One region of the Kushneria marisflavi genome, then DNA from elsewhere that is predicted to be linked to it. Evidence: predicted binding sites of a transcription regulator. Region 1 holds the regulator's gene; each other region holds the start of a gene.
The links. Region 1 encodes FNR, which switches genes on or off when oxygen is low (the NO sensors DNR and NnrR bind a similar motif). Its sites were predicted from a motif close to TTGATNTANATCAA; they were not measured.
Positions count from the first base shown of each region.

Region 1 (5,976 bases):
TTTGCCAGGACTCTGGATCAGGTGATCGACATGGCACCGGCCCGACTCTGCGTTTTCAACTATGCCCATCTGCCCGAACGCTTTCTGCCCCAGCGACGCATCAACCACGCGGACCTGCCGGATGCGGCCACCCGACTGGCCATCCAGTGCATGACGGTCGAGAAGCTGACGCAGGCCGGCTACGTCCATATCGGTATGGATCACTTCGCAAGACCCGATGACAGCCTGGCCGTGGCACAGCGCGAGGGGCATTTACAACGCAATTTTCAGGGCTACACCACCCACGCGCAGTGTGACCTGATAGGTCTTGGGGTATCGGCCATCAGTCAGGTGGATGATGTCTATGCGCAGAATACCGCTCGGCTGGAGACCTGGCAGACGGCCATCGACGATGGTCAGCTGGCCACCTGCCGCGGGGTACGCCTGAGCGAGGATGATCGACTGCGGCGTGACGTGATCCACCGCCTGATGTGTGACATGCAACTCGATTTTGACGCCATCGAAGCCCGCTTTGGGATCAGGGCGTCATCCTATTTCGCCAATGCATTTGAAAGGCTTGCCACCTTTCGGCGAGACGGTCTCATCGAATATAATAAGCACTTGCTTATGGTAATGCCCATGGGTCGATTGCTGATCCGCCAGCTGGCCATGGCCTTTGATGCCTCTTCACCCATTGAATATCGCCAGCAGTGTTCACGCCCCCTTCAGGCGCGTGAACGTACCTGAAGGGTTGCGCCCGTACACGCCGAGCAACGGCAGGTTTGTCACGAAGGCGACCGGCACATCACTCATATGCAAAGGAACATGCCAGCCCAATGACCTCCTCTCATCTTCACCCGACACGCTGTCAGACCTGCTCGCTAAGCTCCCTGTGTCTGCCGCTTTCCCTGTCTCTTGACGATGTTGAGCAGTTCGACACGATCGTGCGACGACGCGCGCCGCTGACCCGCGGTGAGACGCTCTACATGCAGGGTGAGGCCTTTGAAAATGTCTATGCCGTGCGCAGCGGCAGCCTCAAGCAGACCATTATCGACACCGATGGCGAGGAGCAGATCACCAGTTTCTATCTGCCCGGTGAGCTGGTCGGACTGGACAGCATCGATAGCGCCGTTCACCCCGGCTTTCTGACCGCACTCGAGCGCACTACGGTCTGCGAGATCCCCTTCAAGCGGCTGGAAAGTCTTTCGGAGCACCTGCCGGAGCTTCGTCACCAGCTCTATCGCTGCATGAGCCGCGAAATTGTCGATGATCGTCGCCTGATGCGACTGCTCTCCAGCAAGACGGCCGATGAACGCCTGGCCAGCTTCTTTCACAATCTCTCGATCCGCTTTGATCGCTGCGGCCACAGCGCCGAGCGCTTCCGCCTGCCAATGTCTCGCAGCGATATCGGCACCTATCTGGGGCTTGCGATCGAAACCATCAGCCGCGTACTGGGGCGTTTTCAGCAGCAGGAACTGCTCAACATACAGGGTCGTCACGTGGAGATTCTGGACATGGCGGCGCTTGAAAAGCGCGCCGGCATCATCGCGCCCTGCTGCAATGAGCGCCGTCGCGCCTGATCATTCGGGCAAGCCTGCTCACCGCTCTGCGGACAACAAAAAACGCCCCGATCAGGTCGGGGCGTTTTGCTGTTCTTGTGGCGACGAGATCAATGCGCCTCGGCCACCGCGTCAGGCTCACTGACCACGGCCTCACCGCGCAGCGCTTCGAGAATGACCTCTCGTAGAATCGGCAGATGCGAGCTTTCCAGATCGCGAACGGCACTGACCAGCGTCAACCGCCGCTGACGTGCCTGGTCCAGAAGCGGCTCGAGATCGCCCGGATTGAGCTCCAGACGATAGCGACGCTCAAAGGTCGTGCGATCGATTCGCCCGCTTTCCCACGCATGGCGCAGCCGACGAGACGGCGCCACGGCGCGATACCACTGCTCGACCGACAGCTCCTCTTCGCGCTTGCCGCGAGGCCATACCTGATCCACCAGCCAGCGAGCCCCATCCTGCTGGGTCGAGTGCTGATAGACGCGCTTGAGGCGGACATCACCAATAAGCATATTACCCCCTGAAATCATGTTCCCAGAGCTGAACGCTCTTCTTCTTTTGAGGTGTCAGCCTGCCAAGAATACACCGGGTGCCAGGTCGTTTCACTCGATAAGGACGGCTCGGCACAGTCGGCATTGACCATGATTTCTCATCATCCCTCGCCGGATGGATAACCCCGGGGACCGGCCAGCGCCAGAACTCAATCGTACTGTGGTGGGATATCCAGCCATGCCAGAATGGCCTCGGCCACCTCATCGGGAAACTCCTCGTGCACCGACAGGCGCCCGTGCGACAGCGATACGGTATCAACCCGAGGCAGTGCCCCCATGGCGCGCATTTCGGCCCGTGAACGCGGCGGCATTTTCTCGCTGGTGATCAGGAGCGTGCGGGCACTGGCGCCCTTGAGCGCCGCCACACAGGCCTCGCGGCGGCTGAAAGGATCCACGGCGCCGGTCACGAACCGGATCGAGCCGTGACGCGCACCGGGCGTGCGGGCCACGCGGCGCTTGGCCGCCAGTCGCTCGCCAGACAGCCAGTTCGGGGTCTCATAGACGTGCTCGCCGGCCATACGACGCAAAAACCAGTTGCTGACGTTGAGCCGGTAGATACCGGCACCAATGACCGGGCGATCAAACCAGGTGCGTAGATGCCCAAACCAGGGCTTGTGCTCGCCGGCCATGGTGGGCAGCGGCCCACGCCAGGTCGGCGCAATCAGCACCAGTCGGTCGGCGGCGTCGGGGTGTTGCTCCAGATGGCGAATGACCATCCCGGCCCCATGCCCGGCGGCGACGATCATCTCGGGCAGGAAGATGACCTCATCGAGCAGGTAGTCGATAAAGGCCGTCAGAATAGCCGGCGTGGCCTCCATGAAAGGACGCGGGCGGTCGCCAAAGCCCGGCCAGTCCACCGAGACCGTGGTAAATCGCTCGGCCAGCCTCGTCTGCAGGGCATCCATTTCATGGCGCGTCGAGATGCTCGACAGCGCCGGCAGTATCAATACTTCCGGGCCCTGGCCACGGCGGGTTACGCCGACCTCGATGCTCATGCCCCCCCACGACCAGTGAAGCGTCTCTTCTGTCACATCACTTTCCATGTCACCGCCTTTGCCTGAACGCCTGTCATCACCATGATGATCCATCATGACACAGTCTCCCGGCCACCGATGCCACGGTCCGGTTTCTGTCATCAAGCCGTCATCACACCGACACACACTTGCGGATCTGATCCGGGCCCCATCAACAGGAAAGCTGATATGCATATTCTGGCGCTTTACAGTATCAAGGGCGGGGTGGGCAAGACGGCATCGGCCATCAATCTGGCCGCGCAGGCCAGTCTTGATGGACAGCGGGTGCTGATCTGGGATCTGGACCCGCAGGCAGCCACCACCTTTTATCTGCGCAACAAACCCAGGATTCGCGGCGGCGGCGTTGAAAAACTGGTCAAGGGCAAGGCCACCCTCGACAAGACCATCCGCGCCACCGATATGGCGGGACTCGACCTGCTGCCGGCAGGTCTTGAATCCCGTGAAATGGACTCACTGCTCGAGGGGCGCAAGGCGAGTCGCCTGCGCAGGGTGCTCAAGCCGGTCAGCGAGGACTACGATCTGGTCATTCTGGACTGTCCACCTGGGCTGACCACACTATCAAAGCAGGTTTTCTCAAGCGTCGATGCATTGCTGGTACCGGTGGTACCCACAACGCTGTCGATGAGAACCCTGACCCAGCTTCAGCAGCATCTGGATGAGGAGCACATCACGACGCCCCTGTGGCCCTTTTTCACACTGGTGGATCGACGCCGCAAGCTGCATCAAGACAGCATGGCGGGTTTTCACGAACAGTGGCCGGCTCGGCTGTCCGCCAACATTCCCTATGCCAGCGCCGTCGAGCAGATGGGCGTGCATCAGGCACCGCTGGTTCAGTTCGCCCCGCGTACGGCCGCAGCCGTGGCCTATCGCAACCTGTGGGAGGAAATCTCGGGGCGGCTGTGACAGGCCACCCCGGAAACAGGAAGCCGACACCGGCTTCCTGAGACCTTTGCTCTAGCGTCCGACGGCGCCCCAGATGCCGCCCAGTGAGCTCAGAAGCGTGTTGGAGACGCCCTGCCCCCCGAGGTAATTCAGCATCACCGGCGCGAACTGGCTGATCATGCCGGTATCCATCCCCAGCATGCTGAAGGCACTCGAGGTCAGCGACGACGTATCACCACCATTGCCATGACCGCCCATGCCGGAGAGCTTCGACAGCATCGACTGCCCACCGGACAATGCCTGAGCGCTGGAAAGCAGGCCATCCACGCCGGGGGCCTGATTGGAGAGCTGGTTGAATTGCCCGCTGCCCAGCTGGCTTTTCGCCGCGGCCAGAAGTGCAGCCGAACCGCCGATGGCCTGGGTCTTGCTGACACCCAGTTGACCGGTCAACTGCTCGACAAGCTGTGAGGCCTGCCCCAGATTGGCATCGGTGGTACCCACGGCGGTGGCCTGCTGCTGGCGCGGCGCGTTATCAGAGTTCAGGAACTTTCCTACCTGGGAGGCAAGCCCCTGTGAATCCTGCTGATACGCAGGCTGTGTCTGCTGGCCCTGCGCATTCTGGCTGTTCATGGCCTCCATGGCCCGATTGACGTCACCCAGATTGAACGCCAGCGCCGAAGTCGACATGCCGACCAGACCTGCACCTGCCAGTACCGCGATTGTCTTTTTCAACGCTGCTCTCCTGCATGGGATACGCCATCACTGACGCATCCGAAAATGATCACCCTGATGTCCTTGGACAAGGACATGGCATCGAGGTTCGCCTCATCCGGCACAGTCTCACACGGCCGGCACGGATCAGGTACGCTCATCGCTCTATCCTGGCTGGAGTTATTCCCATGCGCATGTCTCCCTTGCCACCGCTGAACGCCCTGGTGGCCTTCGAGGCAGCGGTTCGACACATGAGTTTCACTCGTGCCGCCAGCGAGCTGAACCTGTCACAGAGCGCCGTGAGCCGCCAGATCGTTCATCTCGAGCAGTTTCTGGGGCGGTCACTGTTTGTACGAAAGCCGCGTCAGCTGGTGCTGACACGAGCTGGCGAGAACTATGCCCGCCATGTACGAGAGCTTCTGGAAGAGTGTGTGCATGCCACGGCCGAGGTCATGAAAGGCGCGGGGGACAATGAGCTGACGCTGGCCTGTACGGCGGGCGTTGCACAGTTCTGGATGGTGCCCGGCCTGAGCCGCTTTCACCGTGCCCATCCGCAGATCAAGCTGCGATTGATCGTGCGTGATGTGATCTCGACCCTCTCCTCCTTTGAATTCGATATCGGCCTTTATTATCTGAAGGCAGGAGCGGTTGAAGGCTTTGAAACCACGCTTTTGATGCCCGAAAACGTCTATCCGGTCTGCTCGCCGGACTACCTCGCCGAGAGCCGACAGCGTCACGGCCTTTTGGACCATCAGCCGCTGACACCCGAGCTGCTCGCACAGGAGACCCTGCTGGTGCTTGAGGACGCCCAGAGCCTCTGGATCGCCTGGCCGGACTGGTTTGCCTATCACGGGATCAGGCTCTCCAGCACCCGCACCATCGTGTTCAACCACTATCCGGCACTGGTGGAAATGGCCGTACTGGGTCAGGGCATCGTGCTCGGCTGGCAGCACATTATCGACAGCCAGATCGAGCAGGGAAGGCTGGTAAGAGCCACGACGCACTCGGCAAGCCATGGTGGGGGCTATTACCTGCTCACCCCGCAGGAGCGACATGAAAGTCGAGCGACACGTCTTTTCAGGCAGTGGCTGGATGACGACATCGCCCTGAAAGCATCGTGCAATGCGCCTGACGCATGACCCCATGCGTTTTTGTCGCTTTTCACGCGAGGACGGCACTGATTAGCCTCAAGGCACGCTCGGTCTTCCGATACGAGCTGCCTTCAATAATCACAAGAGAGTCACCATGTCAGACACGCCT
Region 1 is NZ_CP021358.1:1,602,657-1,608,632, forward strand. It holds gene hemN (oxygen-independent coproporphyrinogen III oxidase) at 1-726, shown strand, start outside; gene fnr (fumarate/nitrate reduction transcriptional regulator Fnr) at 816-1,559, shown strand; gene B9H00_RS07345 (DUF488 domain-containing protein) at 1,649-2,050, opposite strand; gene B9H00_RS07350 (alpha/beta fold hydrolase) at 2,239-3,180, opposite strand; gene B9H00_RS07355 (ParA family protein) at 3,292-4,026, shown strand; gene B9H00_RS07360 (DUF2780 domain-containing protein) at 4,078-4,737, opposite strand; gene B9H00_RS07365 (LysR substrate-binding domain-containing protein) at 4,905-5,855, shown strand; gene B9H00_RS07370 (metal-dependent hydrolase family protein) at 5,962-5,976, shown strand, end outside.

Region 2 (5,976 bases), 580 kb from region 1:
CCACGCCGTTATTGTTGATCTGGATGGCCCGATCTGGTTATCAAGTGATGATGTCCCGTCGCTGGATTATCGCAACGGGTGGGTCAGGGAAACCCACGACACCTGAAAATTCAGGCGCCTGCCCACGGGTGGGCGCTCACGCCAGAAACTCACGACAAAAAACCCTGATCCATCAGGGCCTTTAGCACCTGCTGTGAATCGGGTGTTGCGTCCTGCACCGCCAGCGCCTCACTTAACGTCATCCATTCAATGGCTTCTACTTCGCTGGACTGAAGCGTTATGGGCTGATTGTGGTAGCGTGCGATAAAGACGCTGCCAAACGCGTTCATGCCCTCTTCAAAATGAAGCTTCAGGCACCAACTTAATGTGAGGGATAACCCCAGCTCTTCATGAAGCTCGCGCCGGGCCGCACTAGCCATGGATTCGCCGGCATCGACCACGCCCCCGGCACAAAGGTCGCGATACCCCGGAAAGATATCCTTGCAGAGGGTGCGCCGCTGTACACACAGCCGATCATGCTGATCAAGCACAAGGATATAAACGGCCCGATGCCATATTTTCAGCCGACGCATATCGCATCGACGCGCACTTCCCGCGGGCCGGTTCAGGGTATCCACAATCTGGACACGTGCTCGTGATGATCCCATGACAGCACTCTCCGAGAGTAAAGCGGACCATCTTACGCCTGAGCCTGGCGTATTCGAAGGCCGTCACCAGTACTGCCCGAAACACAGACACAAAAAAGGCCTCGATAAACGAAGCCAGCCAGAAACCGTCATGTGAAGACGACATCACGAGAAAAAGAGAGTTACGACGACAGGGAAGCATTGGCGGGTATTGCTCGTTGTGGCATCAGACGCCCTCCTTGGCGTCATCAAACACTCTTCCTTCCTGGAAGATTCTGCGCTAAGTGAAGGCTTCCTGCCTTCTGACTGCATCCTTGCAGCGCGAAAATAGTAACACTTGTAAAGGTGTTGTCTATATTTTTCAGCGCATCGCAGTTTTTTTATTTTCAAAAATCAATTTAACTCAAGAAAAGCCACCTTGTTGTACAGGTGCATTACAGGCATGACGGTCCATGACCATCCCCACGAAGATCAGGTCAATTGACCTGATCTGAACTACGCTTGAGTACAGTGTCCAATCAAGTCATGCAGGTCATGACAAACGCCAATTGTCTCTGCATAAACCAGAAAGACACCCATGTTTTCAGCCATCTGTACTGAGCACTACTCTTTTCAGTATTGATCTGAAACAAGCCTGACCACGTCAATGGAGGACATCCGATGGGCATTTTTTCATCCAGTGATAGCCGAGCGACTCGTCGACTCAAGGACTATGAAAAGGAACTGAACAAGCGTGGTGCACGCGCATTGGCACGCTATGAAGATGAGCTGGATTCCACGGGTCAAAAGGTACGCAGTCGTCTCAAGGGTGCAGGTGATCATCTTGGCCAGCGCTGGCATCAGGCTCGTGATCGAGTAGAAGATGAAGGTCACCGCGCCTGGGAGCTGACTGAAGAAGGTGCCCGTGACCTGGATCGTCATGTCCATGAAAATGCTTGGAGCTATATTGGCGCAGGTGCAGCGATCGGGCTGGTCGCCGGTCTTTTGCTGGGCCGTCGATTCTGATCGACGAAGCCTTTTGTACGCCCGCCCCTTCTGGTGCGGGCGTTTTAGTATCTGTCCTGCCCATACCGGTTTTTCCCCTATCATCCAATGGGCATGACAAGGCGCCAGTGGACATCGCGCTTTCGTTTTTATACTTGTCAAGCGCGCGATGACCATGACACGACACAAACAAAAGGAGGCCAATTGATGTATCGCACAATTCTCGTACCTCTGGATGGCTCCGGAAATGCCAATAAGGCACTGGATATCGCCGCGCATCTTGCACGTGCCAGCCATGCCAGACTCTATCTACTGCATGTCCCGGTCATTAACGAAAAGGATGACGCCACCCAGGCATCACCCCCCCCCGGAACAGTGCCGCCATGCAACTTATCGAGACGGCATTGGAAACCATCGACGCATCGGATCTCGACACCAGCATTCTTGTTCGCACGGGCGACCCGGCAGAAGTCATTGAACGTGAGGCACACCGACTGGACGCCGATGCCATCGTGATGGGATACAAGGGGTTGGGTAGAACCTCAAACGCTACAGGAGGCAGCGTCTCCCGTGCGGTCAATCATCGCGCTGCCTGCCGCGTGGTCACGGTAAGATAAAATTCAGGTGCCCACATGTGTTGCCGAACCATGCCGGGCATTCATGAATATTGCGGCGCACCTTCAGTGCCGAGAGCGTTTTTCCTCGCGCCAGCGCCGCAATATCTTGAAAAGCACCATGACCAGTAACGGGAAAAATAAAAGCGTCAGAATCGCGCCTGTCGTAATGAAGAAAAAGTGCAGTACGCCCTCGCTCATGAACACTCCGTGCCAGCCCGACAAGACATGACCGAAACACGCTTCCCGGTCATATGAATATCGACATTCTAGGGGCTTTCAGGGCTCGTTGCACTTGTCTACAAAAGCGCTCTTCCATTTAAAGACACATGACCGACTCGAAAGCCGGCCATGTCAATATACAGATATTCTAAAGAACTCTATTTGTAAGCAATCCCTGTATTACCGATACGCACCTCGGAACGAGCGGATGCCTTGCGATTGACCAATACATTGGCCGTAAAAAGCAGCGATACCAGTTTGCTTCGATTGTTCATCACGGCTGCCAGCGAGCTGACCGCCAACACGCCCAGGAAGTAAATCGGAAAAACCATGTCCGGATCACCCTGAACCACGCGCGCGAGAACGACAGGTACCACCCATGTAACAGGAAAATGCACAAGAAAAAGTACCAGCGAGTTGCGGCCAAACCACTCGAAGGGGCGCAGTGCCGGAGCCATCCATTTGAAAGTCACCACACGCAGCAGCACCAGTGTCATGGCCAATGCCAATGCCATGGAAATGGGCTGATAGGCACCGCCAGTAGTCACCAGGCCTTGATAGGCCATGACATACCAGGTCACCAGACCTGCCAGTGCCAGAACCGCCAGCCAGCTGGTACGTTCTATGAAGTGCTTGAAGGCTTCAAGATGATATCCAAGCACCCCCCCCAGAATGAAGAACGGAAGGTGAAAGATAAAGCGGTCAAATTCAGTATCTTTCAACACCAGATAAAGTGCCAGCGATCCCAGAATGGACACACTCCAGTGGAGTCTGAGAACGAAATAGGCAATCACATAATAGAAAAAGATATAATAAATGAACCACAGATAGGCCATGGGCTCGAAAAACAGTGAGTGCCAGAACTCAACTACCGGCTTGCCGTTAAAATGCGCTCGATATATGAACAGGCCATAGGAAACAATCGACCAGATAACATAAGGGTAAAGAATACCTGACAGCTTACCCTTGAAATAACGCCCGGCGCCCTTGCGCATAGAACCTGCCACCAGAAGACCTGACAGCAGCATCAGCGCCGGCATCCTGAAGGGCGAAAAATAACCATTGATTTGTGTAAAGATGGGATCAAGGTCATCGAACTTGAGCGCCATCGAGTCGGCACTATGTAAATAGACCACCATGGTAATGGCAAGCCCTCTCAGGGCATCCATCCACCTTATTCGACTCTTTTGTGACGCTGATGAAATAATTTCTCTGGCCATTACCGGACCCTCTGACAGACGATGCTGGCAGAGGAAGCTAATGTAAGAAAGAAATATAAAGTATGCTGATTCGCCAGTTCAAAAGGGAATTAACGCCCAAGCATCAAAAATAAAACAATAGTGACAACCGTCTCTACAATCAGACACTCCAGACACCTCGTTTTAACCATCAAATGGTATGACGTCAAAGCAATCGGAATATGGATTTAAGGTTAATTTTTTAATACTTTATTTTTTCAGCCGGGCCCTGGCGCCCAACGCCTTTTTCGAAAGCAACCACAACCGAGAATTAAACCTCTTTGCTCTTTGATTGCATCCGAAGATAGCCTTCCCTGAAATCAGAGAACATCTGCAACCGATCAATATCGGGGATGGTAATCTGATGCCGGTCACGATAAACCAGCGACTGCTCGCGTAGAGAAGAAAATACCCGGCTGACGTGAACCGGCGTTAACCCCATCAAATCGGCCAGCATCTGTTGCGATAACGGCAGCCTGAACTCGTTGAGCGCGCCACTGTTGGTTTTGGAAAGACGGCTGCGCGTCTCGCATAGAAAATGAGCCAGCCTGTTCTGAGCATTTCTGCGCCCCAGATTGACCATTCTCTCAACCAGCATGGATTGCTGAATGCCTGAAATGGCGAAGAAGGTACTGGTCAATCGGCCGGATTGCTCAAACACATTGTCCAGATGGCAATGGGGGAAGCGACAGAACGTACAATCCGTGATGGCATCCACGGTCGACTGATGTTCATGGAGTGCGTATTCACGAAGGCCGACCACGTCTCCGGGCATAAAGATATCCAGAATCATCCTGCTACCATCTTCCAGCACATAGCTGCTGTAGGCCCAGCCCTTGCTCAGCACGGCCATCTCATCGGCACGCTCGCCTTCCCGCCATAATGAATCACCGCTTTTCAGCTGTTCGGGAGACTTCTCAAGCGTATTCAAAAGCTCGACTTCCCAATCGGCCAGGTCAGCAAAATATTGAAAATGCTTAACCATGCAGCTTTGATGAGACACGTGGAATCTCCTCTGTCATGAGTGTTTAAAACAGATATTTCAGGCAAGAATACACGCCTCGCCGTGACAGATGGCAAGAAGCAGAGAGGAAAAACGAAAGAGGAGATATCGTAAAGAGGTGGTACCGGTGGTCGGACTCGAACCGACACGGAGTATTAGTCCGGCGGATTTTGAATCCGCTGCGTCTACCAATTTCGCCACACCGGCAGTGTTGCGCGAGGCGTATTATACGGCCCGTAGCCAACACGTCAATGACGTAGACCGGTCGCATCCGCTATCATGCCTGCCCCTTGATGACACCGACCCTTGATGAGCCATGCAGCGCGCCGACTTTCATTTTGATCTGCCCAACGAATTGATCGCCCGCTATCCCAGCGACCAGCGCAGTGACTGTCGTCTGCTGTGCGTCGATGGTGACAGCGGCCACCTTGAACACACGCGCTTCCCGCAGCTTCTGGACCATCTGGCGCCGGGGGATCTGGTGGTGTTCAACGATACCCGCGTCATTCCCGCACGACTTTTCGGTCAAAAGGAAAGTGGTGGGCGCGTCGAAATGCTGCTGGAACGTCCTCTGGATGCCTACCGTGGCCTCGCCCATCTGCGTGCCAGCAAGGCCCCAAAAATCGGCACTCGCCTCATCTTCGAAGGTGATGTTCACGCCGTGGTCGAGGGCCGACGCGACGCACTTTTCGAGCTGAGGTTTGAAGGGGATACGCCACTGGTTGCGCTGCTGGAAGCCCACGGCCACATGCCTCTGCCGCCGTATATCGAGCGCGAAGATGAGCATACCGACCGTGAACGCTATCAAACCGTTTACGCCCGCCACGACGGCGCGGTTGCCGCGCCGACCGCCGGCCTGCACTTTGATGACGCCATGCTTGAGGCAATGGAGGCACGTGGCATCGAGAAGGCGTTCGTAACGCTGCACGTCGGTGCCGGCACCTTTCAGCCGGTGCGGGTCGACAACATTCTCGAACATCACATGCACAGTGAATGGATCGAGGTCAGCGCGACCACCGCCGAACAGGTCCGCGCCGCACAGGATCGCGGCAACCGGGTCATTGCGGTGGGCACCACCAGCGTGCGCTGTCTGGAAAGTGCCTGCCAGCACTCGAGTCACGGCCGGATCGAGGCCTTCAGCGGCGATACGGATATTTTCATCTATCCGGGCTATCAATGGCAGTGCGTGGACAGCCTGATCACCAATTTCCACCTGCCGGAATCCACGCTTTTGATGCTGGTCTCCTCCTTTGCAGGATATGACCATGTCATGCAGGCGTATCAGGCAG
Region 2 is NZ_CP021358.1:1,018,499-1,024,474, forward strand. It holds gene dgcA (N-acetyl-D-Glu racemase DgcA) at 1-106, shown strand, start outside; gene B9H00_RS04755 (NUDIX hydrolase) at 150-647, opposite strand; gene B9H00_RS04760 (DUF883 family protein) at 1,287-1,631, shown strand; partial or broken gene B9H00_RS17190 (universal stress protein) at 1,818-1,910, shown strand; gene B9H00_RS17105 (universal stress protein) at 1,994-2,227, shown strand; gene B9H00_RS17120 (hypothetical protein) at 2,291-2,425, opposite strand; gene B9H00_RS04775 (acyltransferase family protein) at 2,605-3,615, opposite strand; gene B9H00_RS04780 (Crp/Fnr family transcriptional regulator) at 3,956-4,687, opposite strand; tRNA gene B9H00_RS04785 (tRNA-Leu) at 4,807-4,894, opposite strand; gene queA (tRNA preQ1(34) S-adenosylmethionine ribosyltransferase-isomerase QueA) at 5,004-5,976, shown strand, end outside.
Region 2: a site for FNR is predicted at 1,245-1,258, ahead of B9H00_RS04760 (DUF883 family protein). Genes of this name have one in related genera too.

Region 3 (5,976 bases), 600 kb from region 1:
TGGGTGCCCGGCATGCCGTGGGCGCCACCGGTCATCACATAGCTTTGCAGTTCGAGTACCAGCAGATCATCGTGCCGGCTGATCTCCTTTGCTTCCAGCGTTGAGCTATAGGGCCGGGGATTGTCCGAGTCCTGATTGGCCTGAGCGCTTTGATCGAAGAAGTTGTCGGCATAGGCCTCCACGGTGGTGGGGAGGGCATCCTCTGGCACGACCGAATCGCTGATCGGACTGCCCATCCGAATCAGGCGCCGTTCGATATCGCTGGAAAGCGCCGGGTCGCTGTCAAACTGGACCATGCGCACCTCAACGCTGGCACATTGATCGCCCTGGCAGTTCGGGTCGGTGATCGTACGATCAACGAAGGTGGGGGAAAGGCCCTTCTGTTGATCCTGATTCTGCTGACCCTGCGGGTCCTGAGCCCCGGTAGCCTCCGTCGTCGAGGACCCGCTGTCCTGGGTGCTGGTCTGACTGTCGGCATGTGGGTCATTCTTGGCCTGATCGCAGGCGGCCAGGGTCAGTAGCAGGGCCGGCACCGCCAGCCACCGATAGCGTGTAGGGTCGATCATTGAGGGCTCTCTTTCGTGACAGGTGGGTAAGGGGTCGGCCCGTTCAGGGGGCCGGTGCCGCCGCGCCGCGATAGTGGCTGCGCCAGTAGCGGTTGCCCAGCTGGGCAATGCTGACCTGACGACCGCTGCCAGGGGCATGAATCATTTGATTGTTACCCATGTAGATGCCGACATGGCTGACTCGGTTCCCTGAGCCGAAAAACATCAGATCGCCCGGACGGGCGCGGTCGATGCGCTCGAGCGCGTCAAACTGCTGCTGGGAGGTCCGCGGGATCTCGATGCCCGCTGCCAGAAGGCTGGTCTGGGTCAGGCCACTGCAGTCCAGCCCCGAAGGGGTGGTGCCGCCATAGCGATAGGGTGTCCCCAGCGCGTCACGGGCATGGTTCATCACCAGCACGCGCTCGATCGAGAGATCCTGCTGTTCGGAAATGGGCCCCATGTCACTGGTCTGCATTTCCGGGTTACCGGCGCAGCCGGCCAGCCACAAAAGCGTCATCAGCAGAAAGATCTCGCGCAGGCGCCGGGCGGGGCGCAGAGGCAGGCTTGAAGCAGCGAACAGTGACATGAGCAGGTTTCCGATCGGCAGCAGGTCTTGCGATATTAACCGCGAGCGTTATGCGTTTTCGAGCCCTGCCTGACGCGGAGGTTTGCCGACGCTGAAGGTGCGCCAGGATGCCAGGGCATGTTCGAGGCTGATCCGTAGGCATAAAAAACCCCGACGGCAGGCCGAAACCGTCGGGGCAGCACCGGTCGAGAGTGCGGTGCAAAAGGGTACTGATCGTTGAAACCCGGCGGATTAGAAGCGGTAGCTGATGCCGCTCATGATGACGACCGGGTCGATGTCCAGATGTGTCTTGTAGGTTTCACCTCCGGCACTGGCCGTCACGTTGGAATCGATATCCAGATACCAGGCGGCGGCATTCAGAGCCCAGTGATCATTGAGCACGAGATCCACACCGACCTGACCGGCCCACCCCCAGGAGTTCTCCATGTCCATGCTGGCGCCCTCGATATCGACGTTTTCCGCCGAGAATCGGGTGTAGTTGATACCGGCGCCGACATAGGGCTGTACGCGGGCATCGGTGCCGCCCAGCGGATAATACTGCAGGGTCAGCGTCGGGGGCAGGTGCTTGACCGAGCCGCCGTGATCGCCGTCCAGATTGAAATCATGCTTGAAGCGCTGCGCGGCCAGCAGCTCTACACCCCACTTGTCGAGGAAACGATAGCCGAAGGTGATCGCAAAACCACGACCATCCTTGACGTCGACCTTGTCCACTCCCAGTGAATCGTAATCACCGTTGTCGTCTTTTGGCGAAACCTTGGCAAGGCCGGCGCGGGTGAAGAAATCGCCCTGACCGTAAGTGGATTCAGCAGCCTGGGCAGTTGTACCCACGGTTACCCCGAGTGCCAGAGCGGCAATGGAAATAAGCGGCAGCGCGCGCATGTGTCTGGTTCCCCTGAACAGGTTTTTTCTGAAGTGGTTCGGGCTCCCCTTCAAGGCGTGATGCGCCTGACCCGATCCCTTTAAATGCCTGACATCATTGTGCCAGGCGAACGCTGTTCATTTATTGACGCACGTCAAATCCATTGAAAGAGATCTGATAACGCTGCATATACCGGTTGAAGATGAACTCATACGGTAAAGGCCATCCATGTCGCGCTACTGATGCGGTACCTCGATGATTCGTGTGATCACTTAACCCAACAGGGCCAGTGCGGCAAACATGCCCCCGATGGCCAGCCCCGAGATGACCAGCCAGATGATCAGATAGCCCATGATGTCGCGTGCTGAAAGTCCCGCCACGCCCAGCAGCGGCAGGGCCCAGAACGGCTGAATCTGGTTGGTCCAGCCATCGCCCCAGGTAAAGGCCATGATGGTCTGGGCCGGGTCGGCGCCGATGGCGGCGGCGGCCTCCATCATGATCGGTCCCTGAATGGCCCATTGACCGCCACCGGAGGGGATGAAGAAGTTGACGATGCCGGCGCACAGAAAGGTCAGGATCGGAAACGTGGCAGGCGTGGCGAGCGAGATGACGGCCTCTGAAAAGTACATGACCAGTCCCGAACCGGTCATCATGCCCGCGATGCCGGCATACAGCGGGAACTGCACGATGATGCCGCTGGCCGCACGAACCCCCTTTTCCGCGGCGCCCAGATAGGCCTTCGGGCTTCGATGCAGTAAAAGCCCCAGTGCCAGAAAGAAAATGATGACGGTGTTGAGGTCGATGTTAAGGCCATTGGTGGTGGCCTGAGCGATCAGATACAGGATGGCCATCGCCCCCAGAAACAGGGTTGGCAGCCGGCTGTGTTCAATGCGATCGGAAGGCGTACCGTCGTGGGTGGCTGGCGATTCGGCGGGTTCCGAGGCGGTCTGATCGGTCATCTGCAGGGTGATGATGTGCTCGGGCTGTTTCTGGCGGGCGAAAAAGGCCAGCAGCAGCGCCAGCAACAAAAGGGTCAATGCGATGTTCCAGCCGGAATAAAGCGTCTGCGACACCGGCACAATACCGATCGCGTCCTCCATGAAGTGCCCGGGCGTGGCAATCACCAGTGGAATCGATGATGACGGGCCTCGCACCAGCTCCCCCCCATAGGCGGCCGCCACCAGCAGCGGGAAATGGATACCCTTGACCCGATGCCCCATCTCGCGCGCCAGAATGGCGCCTGCCACCATGCCGAAGCCCCAGTTGAGGTAGTAGCAGACAAAGCTGACCACGATGGTCAGCAAAATGGCCTGACGTGGCGAGCCGGCTCGCCGGGTCAGGCCGGACAGCGCGGTCTGGACCACTGGCGTCAGGGCCAGCACATAGCCGGTCAACAGCACCAGCGTCATCTGCATACCGAAGGTGAACAGTCTGGAAAAGCCATCTCCCCAGTACGTCACCATCTCGATGGGGGATTGCCGGGTAATACCCATGCCAAGGGCGAACACGATGGCCGTCAGCATGACGGCCAGCATAAAGGCACTGGGCAGATAACGCTGGACGATGCGAACCGAGACGTTGGTGATGGCTTCCATGGCGCTTCCCTGCATTCCATCGTTTGAGAGGTTGGAACTGCCTGAGCCGTGGTAACGTCAGGCCGGCATTTTCCAGAGAGCAACCTGCTGTTGTCATGCGTTGGAGTGGCAGGAAACCCGCGCCCGAGTGTACGGCGAGGGTATGATCGAACATCGTGCTGGAGTGGGCGGGAGGCTTGCATGAACCTGAGGTTCGTGCAGCAGCCAATTGTTGACAGCGAGACTGCCCCAGCTGTTTCGCTGGACGAAAGGACGGTTTCACGCCAGGGTCAGGACGTACGGATCGATTGATCCCTGAATCACTGCATCAACAGGACAGACCATGAGTGACAACACCCCGCTTTTGAACGACCAGTCGCTGGACTTTCTCGAACGCTATCTCAACAACGCCTCGCCCACCGGCTACGAGTGGGAAGGTCAGAAACTGTGGATGGACTACCTGCGCCCATGGGTCGATGAGTTCTTCACCGACACCTACGGCACGGCGGTCGGCGTGATCAATCCCGATGCCGACTACAAGGTGGTCATCGAAGGCCATGCTGACGAGATCAGCTGGTATGTGAACTACATCTCCGATGAGGGGCTGCTCTATGTGATTCGCAACGGCGGCAGCGACCACCAGATCGCACCGTCCAAACGGGTCAACATCCATACGAAAAACGGCATCGTCGAAGGCGTGTTCGGCTGGCCGGCGATCCATACCCGCCGCAGCCCCGGCAGCGAAGAGCAGGCGCCCAAGCCGGACAACATCTTTATTGATGTGGGTTGTGACAACAAGGAGGAGGTCGAAAAGCTCGGCGTCCATGTGGGCTGTGTGATCACCTACCCGGACACCTTCAGCATCCTCAACGGCAACAAGTTCGTCTGCCGCGCGCTGGATAACCGCGTGGGCGGGTTCATGATTGCCGAGGTGGCGCGTCTTCTCAAGGAGAACGGCAAGACGCTCGATTTCGGTCTCTATATCGTCAACTCGGTTCAGGAAGAAGTCGGCCTGCGCGGCGCGCAAATGATCGCCGAGCGCATTCGCCCGGACGTGGCGATCGTCACGGACGTGACCCACGACACCCACACGCCGATGATTGATCCCAAGAAGGAAGGCAGCAACAAGATGGGTGCCGGCCCCGTGATTGCCTGGGCCCCGGCGGTGCAGAACCGCCTGCGCGAGCGGATTCTGGACGTGGCCGAGAAGGGCAACATCCCCTTCCAGCGGGTCGCCAAGTCGCGTGCCACCGGCACCGACACCGATTCCTTTGCCTACAGCAATACCGGTGTGGCCTCGGCGCTGATCTCGCTGCCGCTGCGCTACATGCACACCACCGTCGAGATGGTGCAGCGCGAGGACGTCGAAAACGTCATTCGTTTGATCTACGAGACGCTTTTGAACATCAAAAAGGGCGAGACGTTCAGCTATTTTGACTAGCGATTACTGCCTGGCTATCCGGCGCCCAGAGCGCCGGATTTTTTTATGCCAGAGAAGGCGTTCGCGTCAGGGCCAGTCGAACGCCCAGTGCCACGAACATGACCCCGACACCGCGCTCTAGCCACGCCTTGAGCCTGACCCCGGGTCGCAGGCGCTGCCCGCCCAGCGTGACGGCGGCGATCAGAACAGCGCTCCAAAGGGTGCCCACGACATCAAAGGTCAGCCCAAGGGTTAGAAAAGCGAGCGGTTTGAGCGTCGATGCCGGGTCAATGAACTGCGGCATGAAGGCCATGAAAAAAAGCGCCACTTTCGGGTTGAGCACGTTGGTCAGAAAGCCCTGACGAAACAGCGTGCGCAGACGGGCAGGGCGGGCACGCGTCACCGGAGCCTGCGGGGTCTGATGGCGTCGCTTGAGCAGCGCCGACAGGCCCAGCCAGATCAGATAGAGCGCCCCGACCCATTTGACCACCGTAAATGCCATCGCAGAGGTGGCCAGAATGGCCGACAGCCCAAGAGCCGCCGCCAGTACATGCACCAGCGTGCCGGTACTGATGCCCAGCGCCGTCACCGCGCCCTGCTGCCAGCGGCCCCCGGCGGTGCGCGCCACGATCAATAGCGAGTCCGGTCCCGGCGTCATGTTCAGGATCAGGCCCGAGAGCATGAAAATGGCGAGATCATGGATGCCCAGCATGCGATGTCCTCTAATAGTGAGGGTTTAAACGGTTTTTCTAATAGGCCAGCCGGCCCTTCAATTCGTCAAAGGGGCGCATGACCCGTTGTTGATAGGCGGGTCTTGTCTGCAACTGCTGGTACCAGCGTCGAACATTGGGTAGTTCGGGACGCGATATCCCTTCTATCTCGAAATAGCGATACAGCGTTGTGCCGGCGGGAATGTCGGCCAGTCCCAGGGCTTCACCGCTGAGCCAGGGCTGTTGGCGCAGCTGATCATCAAGGCGCTGGTAAAGCTGGTC
Region 3 is NZ_CP021358.1:2,199,962-2,205,937, forward strand. It holds gene B9H00_RS10045 (DUF3298 and DUF4163 domain-containing protein) at 1-566, opposite strand, end outside; gene B9H00_RS10050 (C40 family peptidase) at 610-1,131, opposite strand; gene B9H00_RS10055 (OmpW/AlkL family protein) at 1,363-2,010, opposite strand; gene B9H00_RS10060 (short-chain fatty acid transporter) at 2,263-3,585, opposite strand; gene B9H00_RS10065 (M42 family metallopeptidase) at 3,908-5,005, shown strand; gene B9H00_RS10070 (LysE family translocator) at 5,049-5,696, opposite strand; gene B9H00_RS10075 (glutathione S-transferase family protein) at 5,734-5,976, opposite strand, start outside.
Region 3: a site for FNR is predicted at 2,135-2,148, ahead of B9H00_RS10055 (OmpW/AlkL family protein). Genes of this name have one in related genera too.